One region of the Mesorhizobium sp. P2_F7 genome, then DNA from elsewhere that is predicted to be linked to it. Evidence: predicted binding sites of a transcription regulator. Region 1 holds the regulator's gene; each other region holds the start of a gene.
The links. Region 1 encodes PhoB, which activates phosphate uptake and scavenging genes when phosphate is short. Its sites were predicted from a motif close to TGTCATNNANCTGTCAT; they were not measured.
Positions count from the first base shown of each region.

Region 2: phnF (phosphonate metabolism transcriptional regulator PhnF) is a predicted target of PhoB. The motif match lies at 1,808-1,824, and genes of this name have one in related genera.
Region 3: AC1DZ8_RS24530 (alkaline phosphatase) is a predicted target of PhoB. The motif match lies at 1,383-1,399, and genes of this name have one in related genera.
Region 4: AC1DZ8_RS04140 (DUF1045 domain-containing protein) is a predicted target of PhoB. The motif match lies at 2,467-2,483, and genes of this name have one in related genera.

Region 1 covers NZ_JBFUFA010000002.1:577,076-582,005, forward strand. Annotated here, with positions in the region: gene pstB (phosphate ABC transporter ATP-binding protein PstB) at 1-761, shown strand, start outside; gene phoU (phosphate signaling complex protein PhoU) at 803-1,507, shown strand; gene phoB (phosphate regulon transcriptional regulator PhoB) at 1,524-2,213, shown strand; gene AC1DZ8_RS08185 (ROK family transcriptional regulator) at 2,244-3,479, opposite strand; gene xylF (D-xylose ABC transporter substrate-binding protein) at 3,747-4,787, shown strand.
Region 2 covers NZ_JBFUFA010000002.1:855,824-860,753, reverse strand. Annotated here, with positions in the region: gene AC1DZ8_RS09595 (zinc-binding alcohol dehydrogenase family protein) at 1-647, shown strand, start outside; gene phnF (phosphonate metabolism transcriptional regulator PhnF) at 1,037-1,786, opposite strand; gene phnG (phosphonate C-P lyase system protein PhnG) at 1,906-2,367, shown strand; gene phnH (phosphonate C-P lyase system protein PhnH) at 2,367-2,978, shown strand; gene AC1DZ8_RS09575 (carbon-phosphorus lyase complex subunit) at 2,980-4,092, shown strand; gene AC1DZ8_RS09570 (hypothetical protein) at 4,095-4,313, opposite strand; gene AC1DZ8_RS09565 (alpha-D-ribose 1-methylphosphonate 5-phosphate C-P-lyase PhnJ) at 4,379-4,930, shown strand, end outside.
Region 3 covers NZ_JBFUFA010000009.1:27,739-32,668, reverse strand. Annotated here, with positions in the region: gene AC1DZ8_RS24535 (WD40 repeat domain-containing protein) at 1-1,242, shown strand, start outside; gene AC1DZ8_RS24530 (alkaline phosphatase) at 1,452-3,194, shown strand; gene AC1DZ8_RS24525 (hypothetical protein) at 3,311-3,769, shown strand; gene AC1DZ8_RS24520 (ABC transporter ATP-binding protein) at 3,775-4,485, shown strand; gene AC1DZ8_RS24515 (ABC transporter permease) at 4,505-4,930, shown strand, end outside.
Region 4 covers NZ_JBFUFA010000001.1:905,579-910,508, forward strand. Annotated here, with positions in the region: gene phnN (phosphonate metabolism protein/1,5-bisphosphokinase (PRPP-forming) PhnN) at 1-542, opposite strand, end outside; gene AC1DZ8_RS04135 (alpha-D-ribose 1-methylphosphonate 5-triphosphate diphosphatase) at 539-1,678, opposite strand; gene AC1DZ8_RS04140 (DUF1045 domain-containing protein) at 1,721-2,428, opposite strand; gene iolB (5-deoxy-glucuronate isomerase) at 2,580-3,392, opposite strand; gene AC1DZ8_RS04150 (DUF3329 domain-containing protein) at 3,398-3,628, opposite strand; gene iolE (myo-inosose-2 dehydratase) at 3,672-4,589, opposite strand; gene iolD (3D-(3,5/4)-trihydroxycyclohexane-1,2-dione acylhydrolase (decyclizing)) at 4,705-4,930, opposite strand, start outside.

The DNA.
Region 1 (4,930 bases):
ACGAAGTGATCAAGATGCGCGGCGACAAGGTCGGCGTGTTCTACGGCGAGAAGCAGGCGCTGTTCGACGTCAATCTCGACGTCCGCCAAAACCAGGTGACCGCGCTGATCGGCCCGTCCGGCTGCGGCAAGTCGACCTTCCTGCGCTGCCTCAACCGCATGAACGACACCATCGATTCGGCGCGGGTGACCGGCAAGATCACGCTGGACGAAGACGACATCTACGACAAGAACATCGACGTCGTGGAACTCCGCGCCCGCGTCGGCATGGTGTTCCAGAAGCCCAATCCGTTTCCGAAGTCGATCTACGAGAACGTCGCCTACGGCCCGCGCATCCATGGGCTGGCCAAGCGCAAGTCCGACATGGACCAGATCGTCGAGTCGAGCCTCAAGAAGGCGGCGATCTGGAACGAGGTCAAGGACCGCCTGCAGGAACCCGGCACCGGCCTGTCCGGCGGCCAGCAGCAGCGCCTGTGCATCGCGCGCGCCATCGCGGTGTCGCCGGAAGTCATCCTGATGGACGAACCGTGCTCGGCGCTCGACCCGATCGCCACCGCCCGCGTCGAAGAGCTGATCGACGAACTGCGCCAGAACTACACGATCGTCATCGTCACGCACTCGATGCAGCAGGCGGCGCGCGTGTCGCAGCGCACGGCGATGTTCCACCTCGGCTACCTGGTCGAGGAGGGCGCCACCGACAAGATGTTCACCAACCCCGACGACAAGCGCACCCAGGACTATATTACCGGCCGCTTCGGCTGAGCCGTCCAGCGGTTGAATTTTCAGGCACGAGGACCAGGATCATGGGTGAACATACCGTCGCTTCCTTCGATGAAGAACTGGGGCAGATCAGCAAGCTGATCCGCGACATGGGCGATCTGGCCGGGTCGATGGTCAGCGGCTCGACCAAAGCGCTGCTCAATTCCGACAATGCGCTGGCGCAGCGTGTCGTTTCCGATGACGCCATCATGGACGCGCGCCAGCGTGAACTCGACGACCGCGCCATCACGCTCATCGCCAAGCGCCAGCCTATGGCCAACGATCTGCGCGCCGTGGTCGGCTCGATCCGCATGGCCGGCGACCTCGAGCGCATCGGCGACCTCGCCAAGAACATCGCCAAGCGCGTCGGCACCGTCGGCCTCAGCGTCACGCCGCGCGACCTCTCGCACTCCATCGATGCGATGGCGCAACTGGTGCTGATCCAGGTGCAGGGCGTTGTCGAGGAGTATGCTGCCGCCGATGCCGCAGCGCTGGCGAAACTCCGGAATGAGGACGAACGCATCGATGTCAAATACACGTCGGTGTTTCGTGAGCTCTTGACCTACATGATGGAAGACCCGCGCAACATCACAGCCTGCACGCATCTCCTGTTCTGCGCCAAGAATCTCGAGCGCATCGGCGATCATGTCACCAACATCGCCGAAAATGCCTATTATGTGCTGACCGGCCAGCAATTGCCCGCCAATCGCCCGAAGCAGGACGAGACGGCGATGGCCACATCGCCCTGATAAAGGTGAACCGCTGATGATTGCGCCACGCATCATGGTCGTGGAGGATGAGGAGCCGCTGGGCGTGCTGCTCCGCTACAACCTCGAATCCGAAGGCTACCAGGTCGAGGTGGTGACACGCGGCGACGAGGCCGAAATCCGGCTGCAGGAAAATGTTCCAGACCTGCTGGTGCTCGACTGGATGGTGCCGGCGGTATCCGGCATCGAGCTCTGCCGGCGTCTACGCATGCGGCCCGAGACCGAGCGGCTGCCGATCATCATGCTGACCGCGCGCGGCGAGGAGAGCGACCGGGTGCGTGGCCTGTCGACCGGCGCCGACGATTATCTGGTCAAGCCGTTCTCGACACCGGAATTCATGGCGCGCGTGAAGGCGCTGCTGCGCCGTGCCAAGCCGGAAGTGCTGTCCAGCGTGCTCAAGGTTGGCGACATCGTGCTCGARCGTGAATCGCATCGCGTCTATCGCAAGAAGAGCGAGATCAGGCTCGGGCCAACCGAGTTCCGGCTGCTTGAATTCATGATGCGCCACCCCGGCCGAGTGTTCTCCCGCAGCCAGCTGCTCGACAATGTCTGGGGCGAAACGATCTACATCGACGAGCGCACGGTCGACGTGCATGTCGGTCGCTTGCGCAAGGCGGTCAACAATGGCCGCATGCCGGACGTGATCCGCACCATCCGCGGCGCCGGCTACGCCATCCGCGAAGACTAGAGCCCGGCGCGCCGGGCCGTCGCCGGCCTCTCAGGCGACGTGCTTGCCGGTCTTCGCTTGAATGCCGGGCGCGAAAATCTCCTGGTCGACGAAGCCGAGCGCGCGCATGGCGCAGCCTTCGCGGATCAGCGGCAGTTCGTTGGGCTCGGTGTCGAAGGAAATCGATTTCGAGTGCTGGCCGCCGGCGGTCTGGGCAATCGCCTCGCGCAATGCCGGCTCGATCAGGTCGAAGGCGGCGGCGCTGACACCGACCATGGCGACAGGAGCGGGGTCGATCAGCGCGAACAGGCTGCCGAGGCCGAAGCCGAGCGCCTCGCCCGCCTTTCGATAGGCTTCGCGCTCGGGGCCATCGGTCTCGCGGGCGCGTGCGGCAAGCGCCCGCATGTCGGCGTCGCCGACATCGACCGGTTCGGCATCCTCGCTCATCATTCTGGCGCTGCGCCAGATGGCGTAGTTGCCGGCATAGGCCTCGACGCAGCCGCGCCGCCCGCAACGGCACAGCGCGCCGCCGGGACGGTGGATCATGTGGCCGAACTCGCCGCCGGACGAATGGGTGCCGGTGAACAGTTCGCCCTTCAGCACCAGCCCCATGCCGATGCCGTGCGAGAGCAGGATTGCGATGAAATCGTCGCGGTACCGCTCAGGCTGGCGCCATTGCAGCGCCACCGCCATCATGTTGCAATCATTTTCCATGGTGGCCGGAATGCCGAATTCCGCTTCCAGTATGTCGGCGAAGGCAATGTCGGTCAGCGGCGTGATCGGCGACCACAGCATGGCACGCGCCTGCGAATCGGTGATGCCCTGGATGCCCATGGCAATGCGGGCGACGCTCCGGACATCGAGGTCGGGGTCTTCGAGCCGGCGCCGGACAATCGCTACGCATTCGCCGATCAGCTCGTCGCGCGGCATGGTCAGCGTGTCCAGCCGGCGCTGCTCCTCGGCGACCACCTGGCCGGCATAGTCGATGACGGTGACGGAGAGGAAATTCAGCGACAGCACCACGGTCATCACCGCCGCCGCTTCCGGGTTGAGGCCAAGGCCGACCTGCGGCCGACCGCGTTTCAGCGCGCCGGTCTCGCCGGGCTTGCTTTCGACCAGGATGCCTTCCTGGATCAAATCGGAAGAGATTGCCGATATGGTCGAATGGCTGAGGCCGGTGGTCGCCGCAATCTCGGTCCGCGACGGCTGGCCGGCCCGGCGCACGGCCGAGATCACCATCGCACGGTTGCGACGGCGCAGATCGTCGTGGCGGATTCCAATCGACATCTTTTCGTTTCCTCCCGGTCCCCTCGCGCCATGATAGTGGAGGCGGTCAGGGACGCCACGCAAATATTGGCAGAAGCCGGCTGCGCTGTCATTGTTTATTGCGGGCCTCGAAAAAAATCGGCCGGGCCATCAGAATCCATCAGAATCGATGTTGACAGCGCCTCGCCGTTGGACCAGTATTTTTTCGAGGCTCGAAAAAATAGAGCCTCTGTGTGCCGGCCTTCGGGCCAGTTTTGTCGCGCCGCGCGCGGCGCAGGGAGGATTAACATGAACAGATTTGCAGCCGCCATGCTGGCGGGTGTCGCCATGTCGCTGACGCTGGTGTCGGTCGCGCAGGCGAAGGACAAGGTCATCGGCGTCTCGTGGTCGAACTTCCAGGAAGAGCGCTGGAAGACCGACGAAGCGGCGATGAAGGCCGCGATCGAAGCTGCCGGCGACAAGTACATTTCCGCCGACGCGCAGTCCAATCCCGGCAAGCAGCTGACCGACGTCGAAAGCCTGATCTCGCAGGGCGCCAATTCGCTGATCATCCTGGCGCAGGATGCCTCGGCCATTGGCCCGGCGGTGCAGAAGGCGCTGGACGAAGGCATTCCGGTCGTCGGCTATGACCGCCTGATCGAGAACAAGGACGTCTTCTACCTGACCTTCGACAACAAGGAAGTCGGCCGCATGCAGGCCCGCGAAGTGTTCAAGGCAAAGCCGGAAGGCAACTACGTCTTCATCAAGGGCTCGGGCTCCGACCCGAACGCCGATTTCCTGTTCTCGGGCTCGATGGAAGTGCTCAAGGAAGCCATCGACTCGGGCAAGATCAAAAATGTCGGCGAGGCCTATACCGATGGCTGGCTGCCGGCCAATGCGCAGAAGAACATGGAACAGTTCCTGACTGCCAATGACAACAAGGTCGATGCCGTGGTCGCGGCCAATGACGGCACCGCCGGCGGCGTTGTCGCCGCGCTGACGGCGCAGGGCCTTGCCGGAACGGTTCCGGTCTCCGGCCAGGACGGCGACCATGCCGCTCTGAACCGCATCGCGCTCGGCACGCAGACCGTGTCGGTGTGGAAGGATGCGCGCGAACTCGGCAAGAACGCCGCCGAGATCGCCTCGCAGCTCGCCGACGGCAAGAAGACGAGCGACATTGCCGGCGCCAAGGACTTCACCACGCCTGGCGGCAACACCGTCAAGTCGCTGTTCCTGACCCCCGTCGCGATCACCAAGGACAACCTCAACGTCGTCATCGACGCCGGCTGGATCAAGAAGGACGAAGTCTGCACCGGCGTCGCCGCCGGTAGCGTCGCGGCCTGCAACTAAGCTTGGTCTGTTTCCATTCGATATCGACGCCGCGGCCCAAAGCCGCGGCGTTTTCTCAACAAGATTTGTGTTTCCGCCAGAGGCGGCTAACTTCTAGGCTGTGGTCCGGCATCCGCGTCAGACGGCAAGCCGCTGGGAGGACA
Region 2 (4,930 bases), 280 kb from region 1:
CCGAAAATCTTTACCCGGCAAACGGCCTGTCGCTGGCCGACGCCGCGGCTGTCGAATTCCTCGCTATCGGCGCCCATGCCGTGCGCCGCGCCCGCGCTGAACCAGGCGCCCGCACGCTGGTCATCGGCGCCGGGCCGATCGGCCTTGGCGCCGCCCTGTTTGCCCGCATCGCCGGGCTCGATGTCAGCCTGCTCGACATGAGTTCGGAGCGGCTCGACTTTGCCAAAAGCGAACTCGGCTTCGCTACGCTAGACGGCTCGCAAAAAGCGGCAGCCGAGCTGGTGCGCGATGCTACCGGCGGCGAAGGTTTTGATGTCGTCTTCGATGCCACCGGCAACACCCAATCGGTGCAATCTGCCTTCGCCCATGTCGCGCATGGCGGCACGCTGGTGCTGGTCAGCGTCGTCAAGGACGACATCGTCTTTTCCGATCCGGAATTCCACAAGCGCGAGATGACCCTGGTCGGCAGCCGCAACGCACTCAAGGCCGACTTCGACCACGTCGCCGCCTCCATCCGCAACGGCGCCGTGCCATTGGCCAAGCTCGTCACCCACCGCACCACGCTAGCCGCCACGCCGCACGATCTCGCCCGCTGGGCGCACGAGAAATCCGGCCTGATCAAGGCGGTCATCGAGGTGGGATCATAACATGGCCCGAACTGATGACGGCCCGCCCAGGTCGACCCCCACTCCGGTCTGCTTCGCAGACCACCTCTCCCCCGATCGACGGGGTAGAGGAAGGGCGAGCTTGGCAAGGCGGGCTCCCTTCCTCTCCCTCCGGAGGGCAGGGGAATCGCATATGCGGAACAAAGATGGAATCTCGCGACGTTTGTTCTCGACGCGATTCCGATTTGTTCGCCGTTCGATTCCTCGAAAGAGTCCATATGCGATTGCCCTGCTCCGGAGGGGGGGAGAGGTGGCTCGGCGAAGCCGAGACGGAGTGGGGGAAGGCGGTCCTCAAACGTCAAGCCGCTGAAAAACGAGCGTGACCAAACTTGGTCTGACATCAGTATGAGTCTCGTATAAGGCCGTCACTCCTAAAGCGCCGAAAGCTTCAGTTCCACCCGCTCCGCAGGAAACCGCGTTTCGGAAAACTGGATCGGCCGGCCATCCGGCGTGACGTTGACGGCGACCGCGACCAGCACGATCGCTCCCGGCTGGAGATTGAGGTCGGCAAGGTCGGCGGCATCGGCATGGCGTGCCGACAGCACCGTCGATTGCCTGAGATAATCTTCCACGCCGAAACGTCGGAGCGAGGCGGTGATAGAACCGGTCTCCGCCATCACGGCATCGATGGCGGCGAAACGCTTTGCCTCGTACCAGCTGGCAGCGCGCGACACCGGCCGTCCATCGGCTTCGCCGCGCGTCTCCAACCGGATCACTTCAGTGCCCCTGGCAAGGTCGAGGCCCTCGGCGACATGCTGGCTAGCCGGCTCGACCGCTGATGTGAGCAGCACGATATGACGTTCCGATGTCTGCCCTTGCAGGCCCGTCGAAAACCGCGTGCGGGCGCCGATCGGGTAGGATAGCCGCTTGCGCGACAACACGAAGGTACCGCGCCCCTGTTCGGCCCGCAGCACGCCTTCCTGTACCAGCGCCGATATGGCGCTGCGCACCGTGTGGCGGTTGACGCCGTAGCGCTCAGCCAGCACCACCTCGGGCGGTAGCGCAGCATTCTCGGCAAAATCGCCGGCAGCGATCGAGTGCAGGATCTGGTCGGCGATCTGCCGCCACAGCGAGACGCCGCTGCGCCGCTCGATGCTGCTCGCCATCTGTTGCCCGGCCATTTTTGCCCCCGATCACACCCATGTCATCCACCCGTCATGGACACGGTTTAGATAATAGGTATAACTTGTATAGTTGTCTATATCACTAGACAAATTTTACGCATTCAGGGAGTAGCCGCATGCGAGGACAGGAAGCCCGCGACCAGGCCGAGCGCAAAGCCGTCATGGCAACGCTGGCGCAGGCAAGCGGCGACGACATCGCCCGGCTCTGGAACGAGGCCGGCATGACCTCGGAAGCCGAGCTTTTGCGCGGGCCGGAAACCGGCCTGGTGACCGTACGCGGCCGTATCGGCGGCGGCGGCGCGCCCTTCAATGTCGGCGAAGCCACGGTCACCCGCGCCACCGTTCGGCTGCCCTCCGGACAGGTCGGCCACAGCTACATGCTCGGCCGCGATCGGAAGAAGGCGAAGCTGGCGGCCATCGCCGACGCGCTCTGGCAGGACCCCGCGCAGCGCCAGTCGGTCGAGACCGCGCTGGTCGCGCCATTGCGCGCTGCCCAAGGTGAAGCGCGCGAAAAGCGCCGCGCCGAGACGGCGGCAACGAAAGTGGATTTCTTCACTATGGTGCGCGGAGAAGACTGATGGACATCGCAGCCCAATCGATCGACGGCGGCTTCGCCGATCCGGTGTTCAACGCCCAGACCGTCTTCCGCGCCGTCATGGACGCCATGGCACGACCGGGCAGCGTGCAGCCTTTGCCGGCCTTCGCCCGCCCCCCGGCACCACTGTCGGCCACCGCAGGCGCCATTGCGCTCTCGCTCTGCGACCACGACACCCCGCTCTGGCTCGACCCTGCTTTGCAGACGTCGGCCGCGGTGAAAGCCTGGCTCGGCTTCCACGCCGGCGCGCCGCTTGCCAACACGCCGGCCGACGCGCATTTCGCCCTGATCGCCAACCCGGCGGAGATGGCGGCCCTCGACGGCTTTTCGCAGGGCACACAGGATTATCCCGACCGTTCGACGACACTGATCCTGCGGGTGAGCGATCTGACCTCCGGCGCGCCGCTGCTGCTTGAAGGCCCCGGGATCGAAACCAGCGCGACCATCGCGCCGGCGCAGATGCCGCGTCATTTCGTCGAACAGTGGAAGCAGAACAGCCAGCGTTTTCCGCGCGGCATCGACATCATCCTGGCGGCCCCCGGCGGCATTGCCTGCCTGCCGCGCACGACGCGCATCAAGACGATGGAGGCGTAAAATGTACGTCGCGGTAAAAGGCGGCGAAGCCGCAATTGCCAATGCCCACAGCCTGCTTGCCGACCGCCGGCGCGGCGACCGCTCGGTGCCGGCACTGCGCCTCGACCAGATCGTCGAACAGTTGGCGCTCGGCGTCGACCGGGTGATGAGCGAAGGCTCGCTCTATGACCGCGAACTGGCGGCGCTCGCCATTGTCCAGGCGCGCGGCGACATGATCGAGGCGATCTTCCTGGTGCGCGCCTACCGCACCACGCTGCCGCGCTTCGGCTACAGCAATCCGATCGACACCGGCGCGATGCTGGTCGAGCGGCGCGTGTCGGCGACCTATAAGGACCTGCCCGGCGGCCAGCTGCTCGGTCCGACCTTCGACTACACCCACCGCCTGCTCGACCCGGAACTCGCCGCCGGCGCCGATGTCGCCGAACCGTTGCAGCGCGCCGGCGAGGCGGAGGCGATGCCGCGCGTCTCGGCGATCCTCGCCCGCGAAGGCCTGATCGAGCCGGACGGCGAGATGCCGCAGGACCATGTCCCCGGCGACATCACCCGCGAACCGCTGGAATTTCCGATGGCGCGCGACATCCGCCTGCAGGCGCTGTCACGCGGCGACGAAGGTTTCCTGCTGGCGCTCGGCTACTCCACCCAGCGCGGCTATGCCCGCAACCACCCCTTTGTCGGCGAGGTCCGCATCGGCGAGGTCGAGCTGGAACTCGACGTGCCGGAACTGCCCTTCGCGGTGCCGCTCGGCAAGGTCCGCGTCACCGAGTGCCAGATGGTCAACCAGTTCAAGGGCTCGGCCAAGGCACCGCCGCAATTTACGCGTGGCTATGGCCTGGTCTTCGGCCAGAGCGAGCGCAAGGCAATGGCCATGGCGCTGTGCGATCGCGCGCTGCGCGCCAGGGAACTCGGCGAGGATGTCGTCGCTGCCGCGCAGGACGAGGAGTTCGTCATCTCGCACTCCGACAATGTTCAGGCGACCGGCTTCGTCGAGCATTTGAAGCTGCCGCACTATGTCGACTTCCAGGCCGAACTCGACCTCGTGCGCCGCATGCGCGCCGAATACGACGCGCGCGAAAATGCCGACGTGGCGGAAGAAAAGAAGGAGGCCGCGGAATGAGGCTAGTCGCCCACCCCACCGTGACCACCGCCGCTGTCGTGCGAATGGCCACCATGCCCTCCGCTGTAGCCGCTGCCGTAACCACCGGTGGCGCCGCCAACCGTCTCGCCGTGCGCGCCTTCCTTTGGCGCAGGCAGAACCATTCTTCGAAGAAGAAAAGCGACCACGCCGACGAACGCCAGCAGCAGAATTCCAAGATGTATCCAACCGGTCTGGGTCATCCGACTTCGCCCCTGTTTCAGCGTCCTGGACACCAATTCGATAGCACAAGGCAGGCCTGATCGCCATGACCGACATCGCCACCTACAACTTCGCTTATCTCGACGAGCAGACCAAAAGGATGATCCGCCGGGCGATCCTCAAGGGCATCGCCATCCCCGGCTATCAGGTTCCCTTCGCCTCGCGCGAAATGCCGATGCCCTATGGCTGGGGCACCGGCGGTGTGCAGGTGACCGCCTCGATCATCGGTCCGGATGATGTGCTGAAGGTCATCGACCAGGGCGCCGACGACACCACCAATGCGGTCTCGATCCGTGCCTTCTTCAAGAAGGTCGCCAATGTCGCTGTCACCACCGATACCGCCAGCGCCACGATCATCCAGACCCGCCACCGCATCCCCGAACATCCTCTCAGCGCCGGCCAGGTTCTGGTCTATCAGGTGCCGATCCCCGAGCCGCTGCGCTTCCTCGAGCCGCGCGAGACCGAGACCCGCAAGATGCACGCGCTGGAGGAATACGGCCTCATGCATGTGAAGCTCTACGAGGACATCGCAAAGCACGGCCGCATCGCCACCACCTACGCCTATCCGGTCAAGGTCGAAGGCCGCTACGTCATGGAC
Region 3 (4,930 bases), on a different contig from region 1:
GCTGAGGTAGCCGCCCCGAACGAACCCAAAGCCGAGCCGAAGGGCCAGCATGTCGCCGGCGTCCCGCCGGACCTGGTGACGCCGCCAGCGCCGCCGAGTTCGCCGCCTGTCGCCCCGCCGCCCGCGCTGCCTGAGCAGGCAGCCAAACCTCCGGCAACGCCGGAGCCTGCGCCACCGCCTGCACTGGCGCAGCCACCCGAAGTCGCTCTTGCCCCCGCGACCCCGCCACCGGAAGCGGCTCCGCCGTCGGCTCCGGCCTCGCCGCCACAAGCCACACTTCCTTCGCCCCCGGAAACCGTGGCGCCCTTGCCGCCGGCCGAACCGCCGCTGCCGACCGAGCCCGACGGCCATCGTGACGCCGTCGTCTGGCTCGCCGTGTCAGCCGATGGCCGCGACATCATGAGCGCCAGCACCGACCACATGATCAAGCTCTGGGATATCGCCGGCAAGCGGCTGATCCGCAATCTCGGTGAGCACAAGGACATGGCGCGCACGGCCCTGTTCATGCCCGACGGCGTCACCGCGCTGACCGCCGGCGACGACGGCGAAATCGTGCTGCGAAAGCTTGCCGACGGCACGGTGCTGCATGTCTTCTCATCGGGCGAGAATGGCGGCGTGCGCAAACTGGCCATCAGCCAGGACGGCAAGCGCGCCGTCAGCGGCCACGACACCGGCAATGTGATCGTCTGGGACCTGGTCAACAAATCCGCGCTGCATGTGATGACCGGGCACGACTGGCCGATCAGCACGGTCGCCATCTCGCCCGACGGCACGCGCGCGCTGAGTGGCTCCATCGATGGCACGCTGAAATTCTGGGACGTCGAGACCGGCAAGCAATTGCGCAGCTGGCACGGCCACGAGCAGGGCACCTACGGCGCCGTCTTCACCGCCGACGGCCACCATGTCATCACCGGCAGCGGCGACTATACGATCAAGCTCTGGGACCTCGACACGTTTAGGGAACTGCGCCGCTTCGAAGGCCATGAAGGCACGGTCTACGCGCTGGCGCTGTCGGCCGACGGCAAGCGCCTGGCCTCCGGTTCGCTCGACGGCACGGCGCGGCTGTGGGACGTCGACAGCGGCAACCAGATCGCCATGTTCGACAGCCGCACCGGTCCGATCTACGCCGTCGCCTTCGCCCCCGACGGCACGCTGCTCACCGGCGGCGGCGACCGCACCATCAGGGACTGGCCGGCGACGGGCGGCGATGGCGAGATACTGTTTGCCGGCGCACCGCAGTGAATGGGGTGCTCAGCAGCTGATCTCCCACACGAGTGGGGATGGCAAGCGGCCAAGAATATGCCGCGTCGGCAGCTTCGTTCAATCCGGATTCTCGACAGGCTCCGGATGACGCAGAAATGTGAGCGGCCCGGGCGAGGTTTTGTCATATAACGGACATCGGCAACCACTACCAAAAACTGTCTTTTATCAGTCAATTTTGGAGGTCACTTATGCTTCGCCCCCTTATCGCGCTTGCCGTTACGACAAGTCTTGCCAGCGCTGCTGGTGCAGCCACGATCTATCCTCTCGACCGCGCCACCATCCTCGCCCAGTCTCCCTTCGACTTGAAGGTCGAATTCGACAAGGTCGTCACGCCCGACCAGGTCACGGTGACGATCAACGGCAAGCCTGCCGAAGAGGTTCTTGGCAAGAAGGTCGAGTTCGTTGAGAAGGAAGAGGGGGTCGATGCCTCCGCCATTTTGATCCGCGCTGCCAGCATCGCCCAGCCCGGCACCTATGAGATCGAAGCCAAGGCCGGCGACGAGACCAAGTCCGTCAAATGGGAGGTGTTCGGAACCTCGGCGACCCCGCGCGCCAAGAACGTCATCTTCCTGCTTGGCGACGGCCTCTCCGTTGCGCATCGCACCGGTGCGCGGATCATGTCCAAGGGCATGACCGAAGGCAAGGCGAACGGCCGGCTCAACATGGACGATCTCGACCATATGGCCTTTATCGGCACGTCGTCGACCAACGCGATTGCCACCGACAGCGCCAACACCATGTCGGCCTACATGACCGGCCACAAGACGGCGGTGAACGCGCTCGGCGTCTATGCCGACCGCACCAAACCCAGCCAGGATGATCCGAAGGTCGAGACCATCGCCGAGGCCCTGCGGCGCACCGGCAAGAAGTCGATCGGCGTCGTCTCGACGGCCGAGGTCGAGGACGCCACGCCGGCAGCCGTCGTCTCCCATACCCGCAGCCGCGGCGACAAGGCCGACATCGTCGGCATGTTCTACCAGACGCAGCCCGACGTCATCCTCGGCGGCGGCTCCGCCTATTTCCTGCCGCAGAGCACGGCCGGCTCCAAGCGCAAGGACGACACCGACTACATCGCGAAATTCCGTGATGCCGGATACGCCCTTGCCACCGACAAGACCGAACTCGAGGCTGCAGCCAAGACCAACACCGGCAAGATCCTCGGCCTGTTCCATACCGGCAACATGGACGTCACGCTGGACCGCGACTTCCTCAAGAAGGGCACCGTGGAAACCTTCCCCAATCAGCCGGGTCTCGTCGAGATGACCAATGTCGCACTTGGCGAGCTGTCGAAGAACCCGGAAGGCTTCTTCCTGATGGTCGAAGGCGCCTCGGTCGACAAGATGTCGCATCCGATGGATTGGGAGCGCTCCATGGTCGAGGTCATCGAGTTCGATAAGGCCGTCGGCGTGGCCATGGAATTCGCCAAAACCCATCCCGACACGATGATCGTCGTCACCGGCGACCACACCCACAGCGTCTCCATCGTCGGCACCATCGACGACAGCAAGCCAGGCCCGGACATGCGCGACAAGGTCGGTGTCTATGCCGACGCCGGCTTCCCGAACTACGAGGACAAGAACAACGACGGTTATCCCGACAGCGTTGATGTCTCGCGCCGTCTGGCGATCTTCGGCGCCAACTTCCCCGACTATTACGAGACGTTCCGTCCGAAGCTCGACGGCCCGTTCGTGCCGGCGGTGCAGAACGAGAGCAAGCAGTATGTCGCCAACGAGAAGTACAAGGACGTGCCCGGCGCCGTGCTGCGCATCGGCAACCTGCCGAAGTCGGCCGAGAGCGCGGTCCATGCCGTTGACGACGTCGTGCTGCAGGCCACCGGCCCGGGTGCGGAAGGCTTCAAGGGCTACATGGAGGAGAGCGACGTCTATAAGGTCCTCGCCGATGCGCTCGGACTGGCGCCGGCGACGAACTGAGCCGCGCACTCTATGATGATCCCGGCCGCTCCATACGGCGCTTGCCGATGGAGCGGCCGGGGACGATGGTTCGGGCGCTGACGGCGCCCGCGCCAATCGACAAGGGAATAGCAATCATGGAGTGCAGACCGATCACCCGTCGCGGCATGCTGCTCGGTTCGGCTACGGTCTGTCTTTCCCAGGCTTTGCGCAGCGCGTCGGCCGCGCCAGCGCCGCTTACCTTCGATGACCTCTACGCCAAGATCGGCGTGCTCGGCATGAGCTTCTCCGACAAGGTCAAGACGCTTGCCGGCCAGGACGTCACCATGAAGGGTTTCATGGCGCCGCCGCTCAAGGCCGAGGCGAAATTCTTCGTCCTGACCGAGATTCCAATGGCGCTGTGTCCGTTCTGCTCATCCGATGCCGATTGGCCGGACAACATCGTCGTCATCTATCTCGACCAGGCGCAGACCTTCGAACAGGCAAACGCCCTCATTGAAGTGGCCGGCCGGCTGGAAACCGGCTCCTGGACCGACCCGGAGACCGGCTTTGTCAGCCTTCTGCGCATCGTCGATGCGCATTTCTACCGGGCGTAGCCATCATGCTTGGCCTTTCCGTCAGGGATTTGCGGGTTTCCTTCCGTGACCTCGACAAGCCCGCGCTCGCCGTGCCCACGCTTGAGATCGCGGCCGGCGAGAAAGTCGCCGTGACCGGGCCGTCTGGATCGGGCAAGACGACGTTCATCAACATCGTGACCGGGCTGGAAAGGACAAGGCATGGTTCGGTGCGCTGGGGCGGTGCCGATCTTGCGAGCCTCTCCGAAGCCAGGCGCGACCGCTGGCGTTCCGCCCATGTCGGCCTGGTCATGCAGGAGTTCTACCTCTGCCCCGGCCTGTCGGCGCTGGAGAACGTGCTGCTGCCCGGCAGGCTGTCGAGAGTCCGTCCGATGGCTGAACTGAAGGCGGAAGCCTTGCGGCTGCTCGAACGGGTCGAAATTGAGCGTCCGGGGCAGCCGGTGGAAACCATGTCGCGCGGACAGATGCAGCGGGTCGCCGTTGCCAGGGCGCTGGTGACAAGACCGGCCATTGTCGTCGCCGACGAGCCGACTGCGAGCCTCGATGCCGATGCCGGAATTGCCGTGGCGAACCTGCTCTTACAATTGGCCGGCGAGGCGGGAACGACGCTCATCGTCGCCAGCCACGAGAAACGGCTGATCGAAAGGCTGGACCGGATCATCCGCCTGGAGGCCGGTCAGGTGACGCGCGATAGCGGCGCGTTGCAGGAGATGGCCGAGCGCGATGAAGCTTTTTGAGCTGGAAAAGGAATAGCCGATGCTCCGCTTCATCGCCGCGGATCTGAGGCGACACTGGATCGGCGTGGCTGCCGTGGCCTTGCTGATCGCGCTGGCCACCGCGCTCGGCGTTGCGGTGACGCTCAGCGAACGGGCGCTGCGGCTGGGCAGCGCGCAAGCTGCTGATGCCTTCGACCTTGTGATCGGCGCGCCGGGCAGCGAAACCCAGTTGGTGCTGTCTTCGGTATTTCTCCAGGCGGCACCCTTGTCGCTGATGCCGGGCGATGTGCTCTCCGGGCTCATCAGGGATAAGCGGGTGGCCTGGGCAGCGCCGGTCGGTTTCGGTGATTTTGTCGAAGACTTTCCGATCGTCGGCACCACGCAGGCGCTGGTCGACGGGCTGGGCGGCGTCTCCGAAGGCCGCACATTTGCGCTGCTTGGCGATGCGCTGGTTGGCGCCGCCGTG
Region 4 (4,930 bases), on a different contig from region 1:
TTGTCGATCGAAGTGACGCCGGGTCCGGACAGAGCGACATTGGCGCTGCGGGCGAGGCGGGCGAGCACTTCGCCGCGCGACTCGCGGCCGCGCTGGGCCAGCCGCTCGGCGAGGATTTCCGGGGCGGCGGTGATCTCGACAACAGCCAGGTTGGCATAGCGATCCCGCAGCACCGGGATGACCGCGCGCGAGACATTGGCGACCGCGACATGGCCGTTGGCAATCGACCAGTCGACATCGGCCGGGATGCCGTAGCGCAGACCGTGCGCCTCCCAGGAAATGGCGAAGGCGCCGTCGGCTTCGGCTTCGACAAAGGCCGCGTCGGCCAATGTGTCGTGATCCTCGCTTGCCGAGTCGCTCGGCCTGGTGATGACCCGGCGCACGAACTCCAGCCGCGTCTCGTCGGCAAATAACGCCTTGGCGTAGCCGATGACCGTATCCTTGCCGGCGCCGCTTGGGCCGACGACGGCGACGAAGACGCCGTTGCGGACCGGAAAGGCCTCGGCGGTGAGTTCGCGCTCGATCGACGCCGAAACCATCAGGCGACCCGACGGCCCTGGCGCCAGACGGTGCGCACGACCGGCACGTGATCGTCGACGCGCACCCGCACCAAATCGGCGCGGCGGCCTTGTTCGATGACGCCGCGATCGCTGAGGCCGATGGCCTCGGCCGGGTTCTTCGACACCATGGCAACCGCCTGCGGCAAGGAAATGCCTTCAACGACATCGCCGAGGAAGAAGGCCGACTGGATCAGGCTGAACGGAATGTAGTCGGACGACAAGATGTCGAGCAGGCCGTCGCCGGCCAGCGTTCGGGCCGAAACATTGCCCGAGTGCGAGCCGCCACGCATGACGTTGGGCGCGCCCATGAGCACGCCGAGCCCGGCCTCTTTCGAAGCTTTGGCGGCTTCCAGCGTGGTTGGAAACTCTGCGACGCGCACGCCTTGCTCAATCGCCTCGTCGACATGGCCTGATGTGGCGTCGTCATGGCTCGCCAGCACAATGCCGCGCTCCTGGCAAGCTGCGGCGATAACAACCCGGTTGGGGCCTGAATAACGCGCCGACTCGCCCATCCGCTTTTCGCAGAACAGCTTGAAGTCGCGATCGGTCAACTTCAGCTTGCGCTGATAGTAATAGGCGTAGGTCTCGAGGTTGACGAACTGGCGCTGTCCCGGTGCATGGTCCATCAGCGACGCCAGCCGGACCCGTTCGTCGCCATCGAAATTGGCAAAGGCTTGCAAGCAATCCGGCGCCGAGACCTCGCAGCGCAGGTGCAGGAAGTGATCGGCCCGCAACCGGTCCTTCACGCCGCTGTCTTCGATGGCGTCGACCAGTTTGCGGATGTCGTCGGAGGTCAGGTCGGCATCCTCGTCCATGCCGACTCGCAGGGCATCGAGCACGGTGGTGATTCCGGCGGTGGCGACCTGCGCGTCATGGGCAAGCACGGCTGCAACCGGGTTCCAGCGCACCTTCGGGCGCGGCGCATAGTGGCCTTCGAGATGGTCGGTGTGCAGTTCGACCAGGCCGGGGATGATGTAGTCGCCGCCCATATCCTCGCCGCTCCGCCCTGTGCCGGCGTCGATGCCGGCAATAAAACCGTCACGCAGTACGAGCGAGCCCTCGACGATCTCGTCGGCAAGCACGATGCGGGCATTGGTCAAAACGGTCTCGGCGGTCATTTCAGGCAGTCCTTAGGGTTCAGGCGAAGTTGGTCAGGGTAGTCAGGCGGTTTTTCTCGCAGCGCGGCGGCCGAGCGCATGATGGGAAAGCACCATGAACGGGGCGCCCGATTCGGTTTCGACAAACAGCGTCAGCGCATCCACCAGCACGGGCTTTAGCAGCACCGCGGCGAACAGGCTGTCGATTGCTGCGCGCAGACGTAGGCTTTCCTGTGGCCCGGCCCGGCCCGACAAGGTCATGTGGAAGCGAAACGTCTCGAACACATAGGGATAGCCCCACTGGCAGAGATTGCGGAACTCGGCCGGCTTCAGTGAATCTGGGCTGCGCCGCTCGATCTCGGCCTCGGTCAGCGGCGCACGAAAACGGTCGAAGCCAAGCACGACATCATCGGCGAAACGGTTGAGCGGCGGCAGCGGGGCTTCCGGCACCAGAGCGAAGAAGCCGTCGATCTGGCTGACGACGAGGCGCGGGATGGTGACCGTCGGCGTCGCTTCGGCAAAGACGTCCAGGGCAGCACGCAGCGAGGCTTCCGTCTCGTTGGGGGCCAGCCGGAAGGGGGCCTTCAGCGTCGCATGAAAACCGTAGCGGCGCGCCGAGGCGGTGTGGAAGGCGACTTCCGCCGCCGACAGTTCGCCCACCGCTTCCACCGGCCTGGTGGCGCCGCCGAAAGGGTCGCGTCCCAGCCAGTTGGCGGCGAGCCGCGCCAGCGGTTCGTCCTGCCTCGGTGTGAAATAGATGGCGTAGCGCATGAGAAATCCTCGTCAGCCCGCTGCCATAGGTGATTTCCATGACGGATTGACGAAGCTTATGCGGGTTTTCGATGGCGAATCGACCCCACAGGTCCTTAGCCGACGATTTTTCGAAGCTGGACCAATAGGTTCAGCCGAAAATGGGGGCTGTTCAAGCCTTCATCAGCCATTCGTGCTCGGGCGCGTTGTGGAATTTCCACGTCCGCTTCGGCCCGGCCATGACGTTGAGATAATAGAGATCGTAGCCGTGGCAGGCGGCGCAGGGGTGGTAGCCCTTGGGCACCAGCACGACATCGCCATCCTCGATCGCCATCGCCTCGTCCAGTTCGCGGGCGCCGTTCTGGTCGGCGTCGGTATAGACGCGCTGGAAGGCGAAGCCCTGCGGCGGGTTGAGGCGGTGGTAATAGGTTTCCTCGAGATAGGATTCGGCAGGCAGATTGTCCTGGTCGTGCTTGTGCGGCGGATAGCTCGATGTGTGGCCGCCGGGCGTGATGACCTCGACCACCAGCAGCGAATCGGCCGGCTTGCCTTCCGGCAGGATGTTGGTGACGTAGCGCGTGTTGGTGCCCTTGCCGCGAACCTCCTGGCCGAGATCGTCGGGCGCGATGACGCGGACCGGCAGGCCGCCGCCCAGGCCCGGCGCGGAGCAAACCGCGAGTTCGAGGTCGGTGTCGGCGGTGACCGACCAGTCTGATCCCTCGGGGATATAGACGGACCATGGCTTGCCTTCGAAGGGCGACATGCGTTCGCCGAGCAGGCCGAGATCCTGGCCGCCGGCCTTTGCGGTGCCCTTGCCGGTGACGAACACCAGGCAGACTTCGCGATCGTCCGTCTTTCCCGAGGCGTTTTCGCCCGGCTTGAGCCGATGCAGGTCGAAGCCGACATAGGTCCAGCCGGCGCTTTTGGGCGTGACATGGGCGACGCGGCCATGGCCCTTGTCGGCTTTGACGAGCAGTTTCGACATTGCGGTCATTCCTTCGGTTCGGCGCCAGTCTTCGGCTCGACCGGAGGCTTCGCCCCGTCGACCGGCTTGTAGAGATAGAAAAACTGCCAGACGGCGTAGGCGGCGAAGCCCAGCGCGATAACGCCCCAGAACGGTGTGCCGGAGGCAAATTCGATGATCGCCCAGATCACGCAGACGGCGACGACGGCAACGCGCCGCCACAGCGGCCGGAAGAATGGGTGCTCGTAATCTTTCATCGGGCCAATCTAAAGCAAGCTGGCTCGGCGGAAACCCGTCGCATCAGACATTGGGAAAGCCTTGCGTCTCGACGGTGTAGCCGGCGGCCGTCATCACCCGCATCAACTCCTTGTGGCCGACCTGCGCCATCTTCAGCGGGGGGTTCTTCTTCGGGTCCTGCTCGGCCTCGACGACGAACCAGCCTTCATAGCCATGGTCGGCAAAGCGCTGCACGATGGCGCCGAAATCGAGCGAACCGTCGCCCGGCACGGTGAAGGCGCCGAGCGCCACGGCGTCGAGGAAGGACTGTTTCGTGCGGTCGAGCCCGTCGATGACGCTCATGCGCACATCCTTCACATGGACATGGCTGATGCGCTTGTGGTGGTTGTCGATGGCGCGCAGCACTTCGCCTCCAGCAAAGGCCAGATGCCCGGCGTCGAGCAGCAGCGGAATGCCGTCGCCGGAATGACGCATGAAGGCATCGAGCTCCGGCTCGGTCTCGACCACTGCCGCCATGTGGTGGTGATAGGACAGCGGCATGCCTTGCTCGGCGCACCATTCGCCGAACTCGGTCAGCCGCCTTGCATAGGCCTTCATCTCGTCGCTCGACAGTTTCGGCTTGGTGGCAAGCGGCTTGGAACGGTCGCCCTGGATCGAGCGGCCGACCTCGCCATAGACGATGCAAGGCGCATTCACCGCCTTGAACAGGTCGATCATCGGCTGGATGCGATCCTTGTTCTTGCCCATGTCCTCATCGACCAGCGTGCCGGAAAACCAGCCGCCGCACAGCGTCACGTCAGCCTTTTTCAGGATCGGCAGCATGACAGCGGGATCGTTGGGGAAGCGGCGGCCCATTTCCATGCCGGTGAAGCCGGCCGAGCGCGACTGGCGCAGGCACTCTTCCAGCGAGACGTCGTCGCTGAGTTCGGCAAGATCGTCGTTCCACCACGCAATGGGGGACATGCCCAGTTTGGCTTTCAAGTCGTCACTCCGGATTGAAACAGTTCATTCTTTGGCCACTAGCCCCGGACCCCCACCCGGACCTTCGGTCCGACCTCCCCACAAGGGGGAGGTAGGGGCTGGCGCTGCCTTAGCATCAATCGCCGATTGTCTGCATCTGCCGCTTTTCGTCATAGGCCTTGCGTGCTGCGTTGACCTGGCTGCGCACTGATACTTCCGGCACCGCGACATCCCACCAATGGCCGCCGGCATCGGTGGAGACAAGCGGGTCGGTGTCGATGACGAGCACCGTGGTGCGGTCATTCTTTTTCGACTTCTGCAGCGCGTTTTCCAGACCGGCGATCGACGGCACTTTTTCTGAT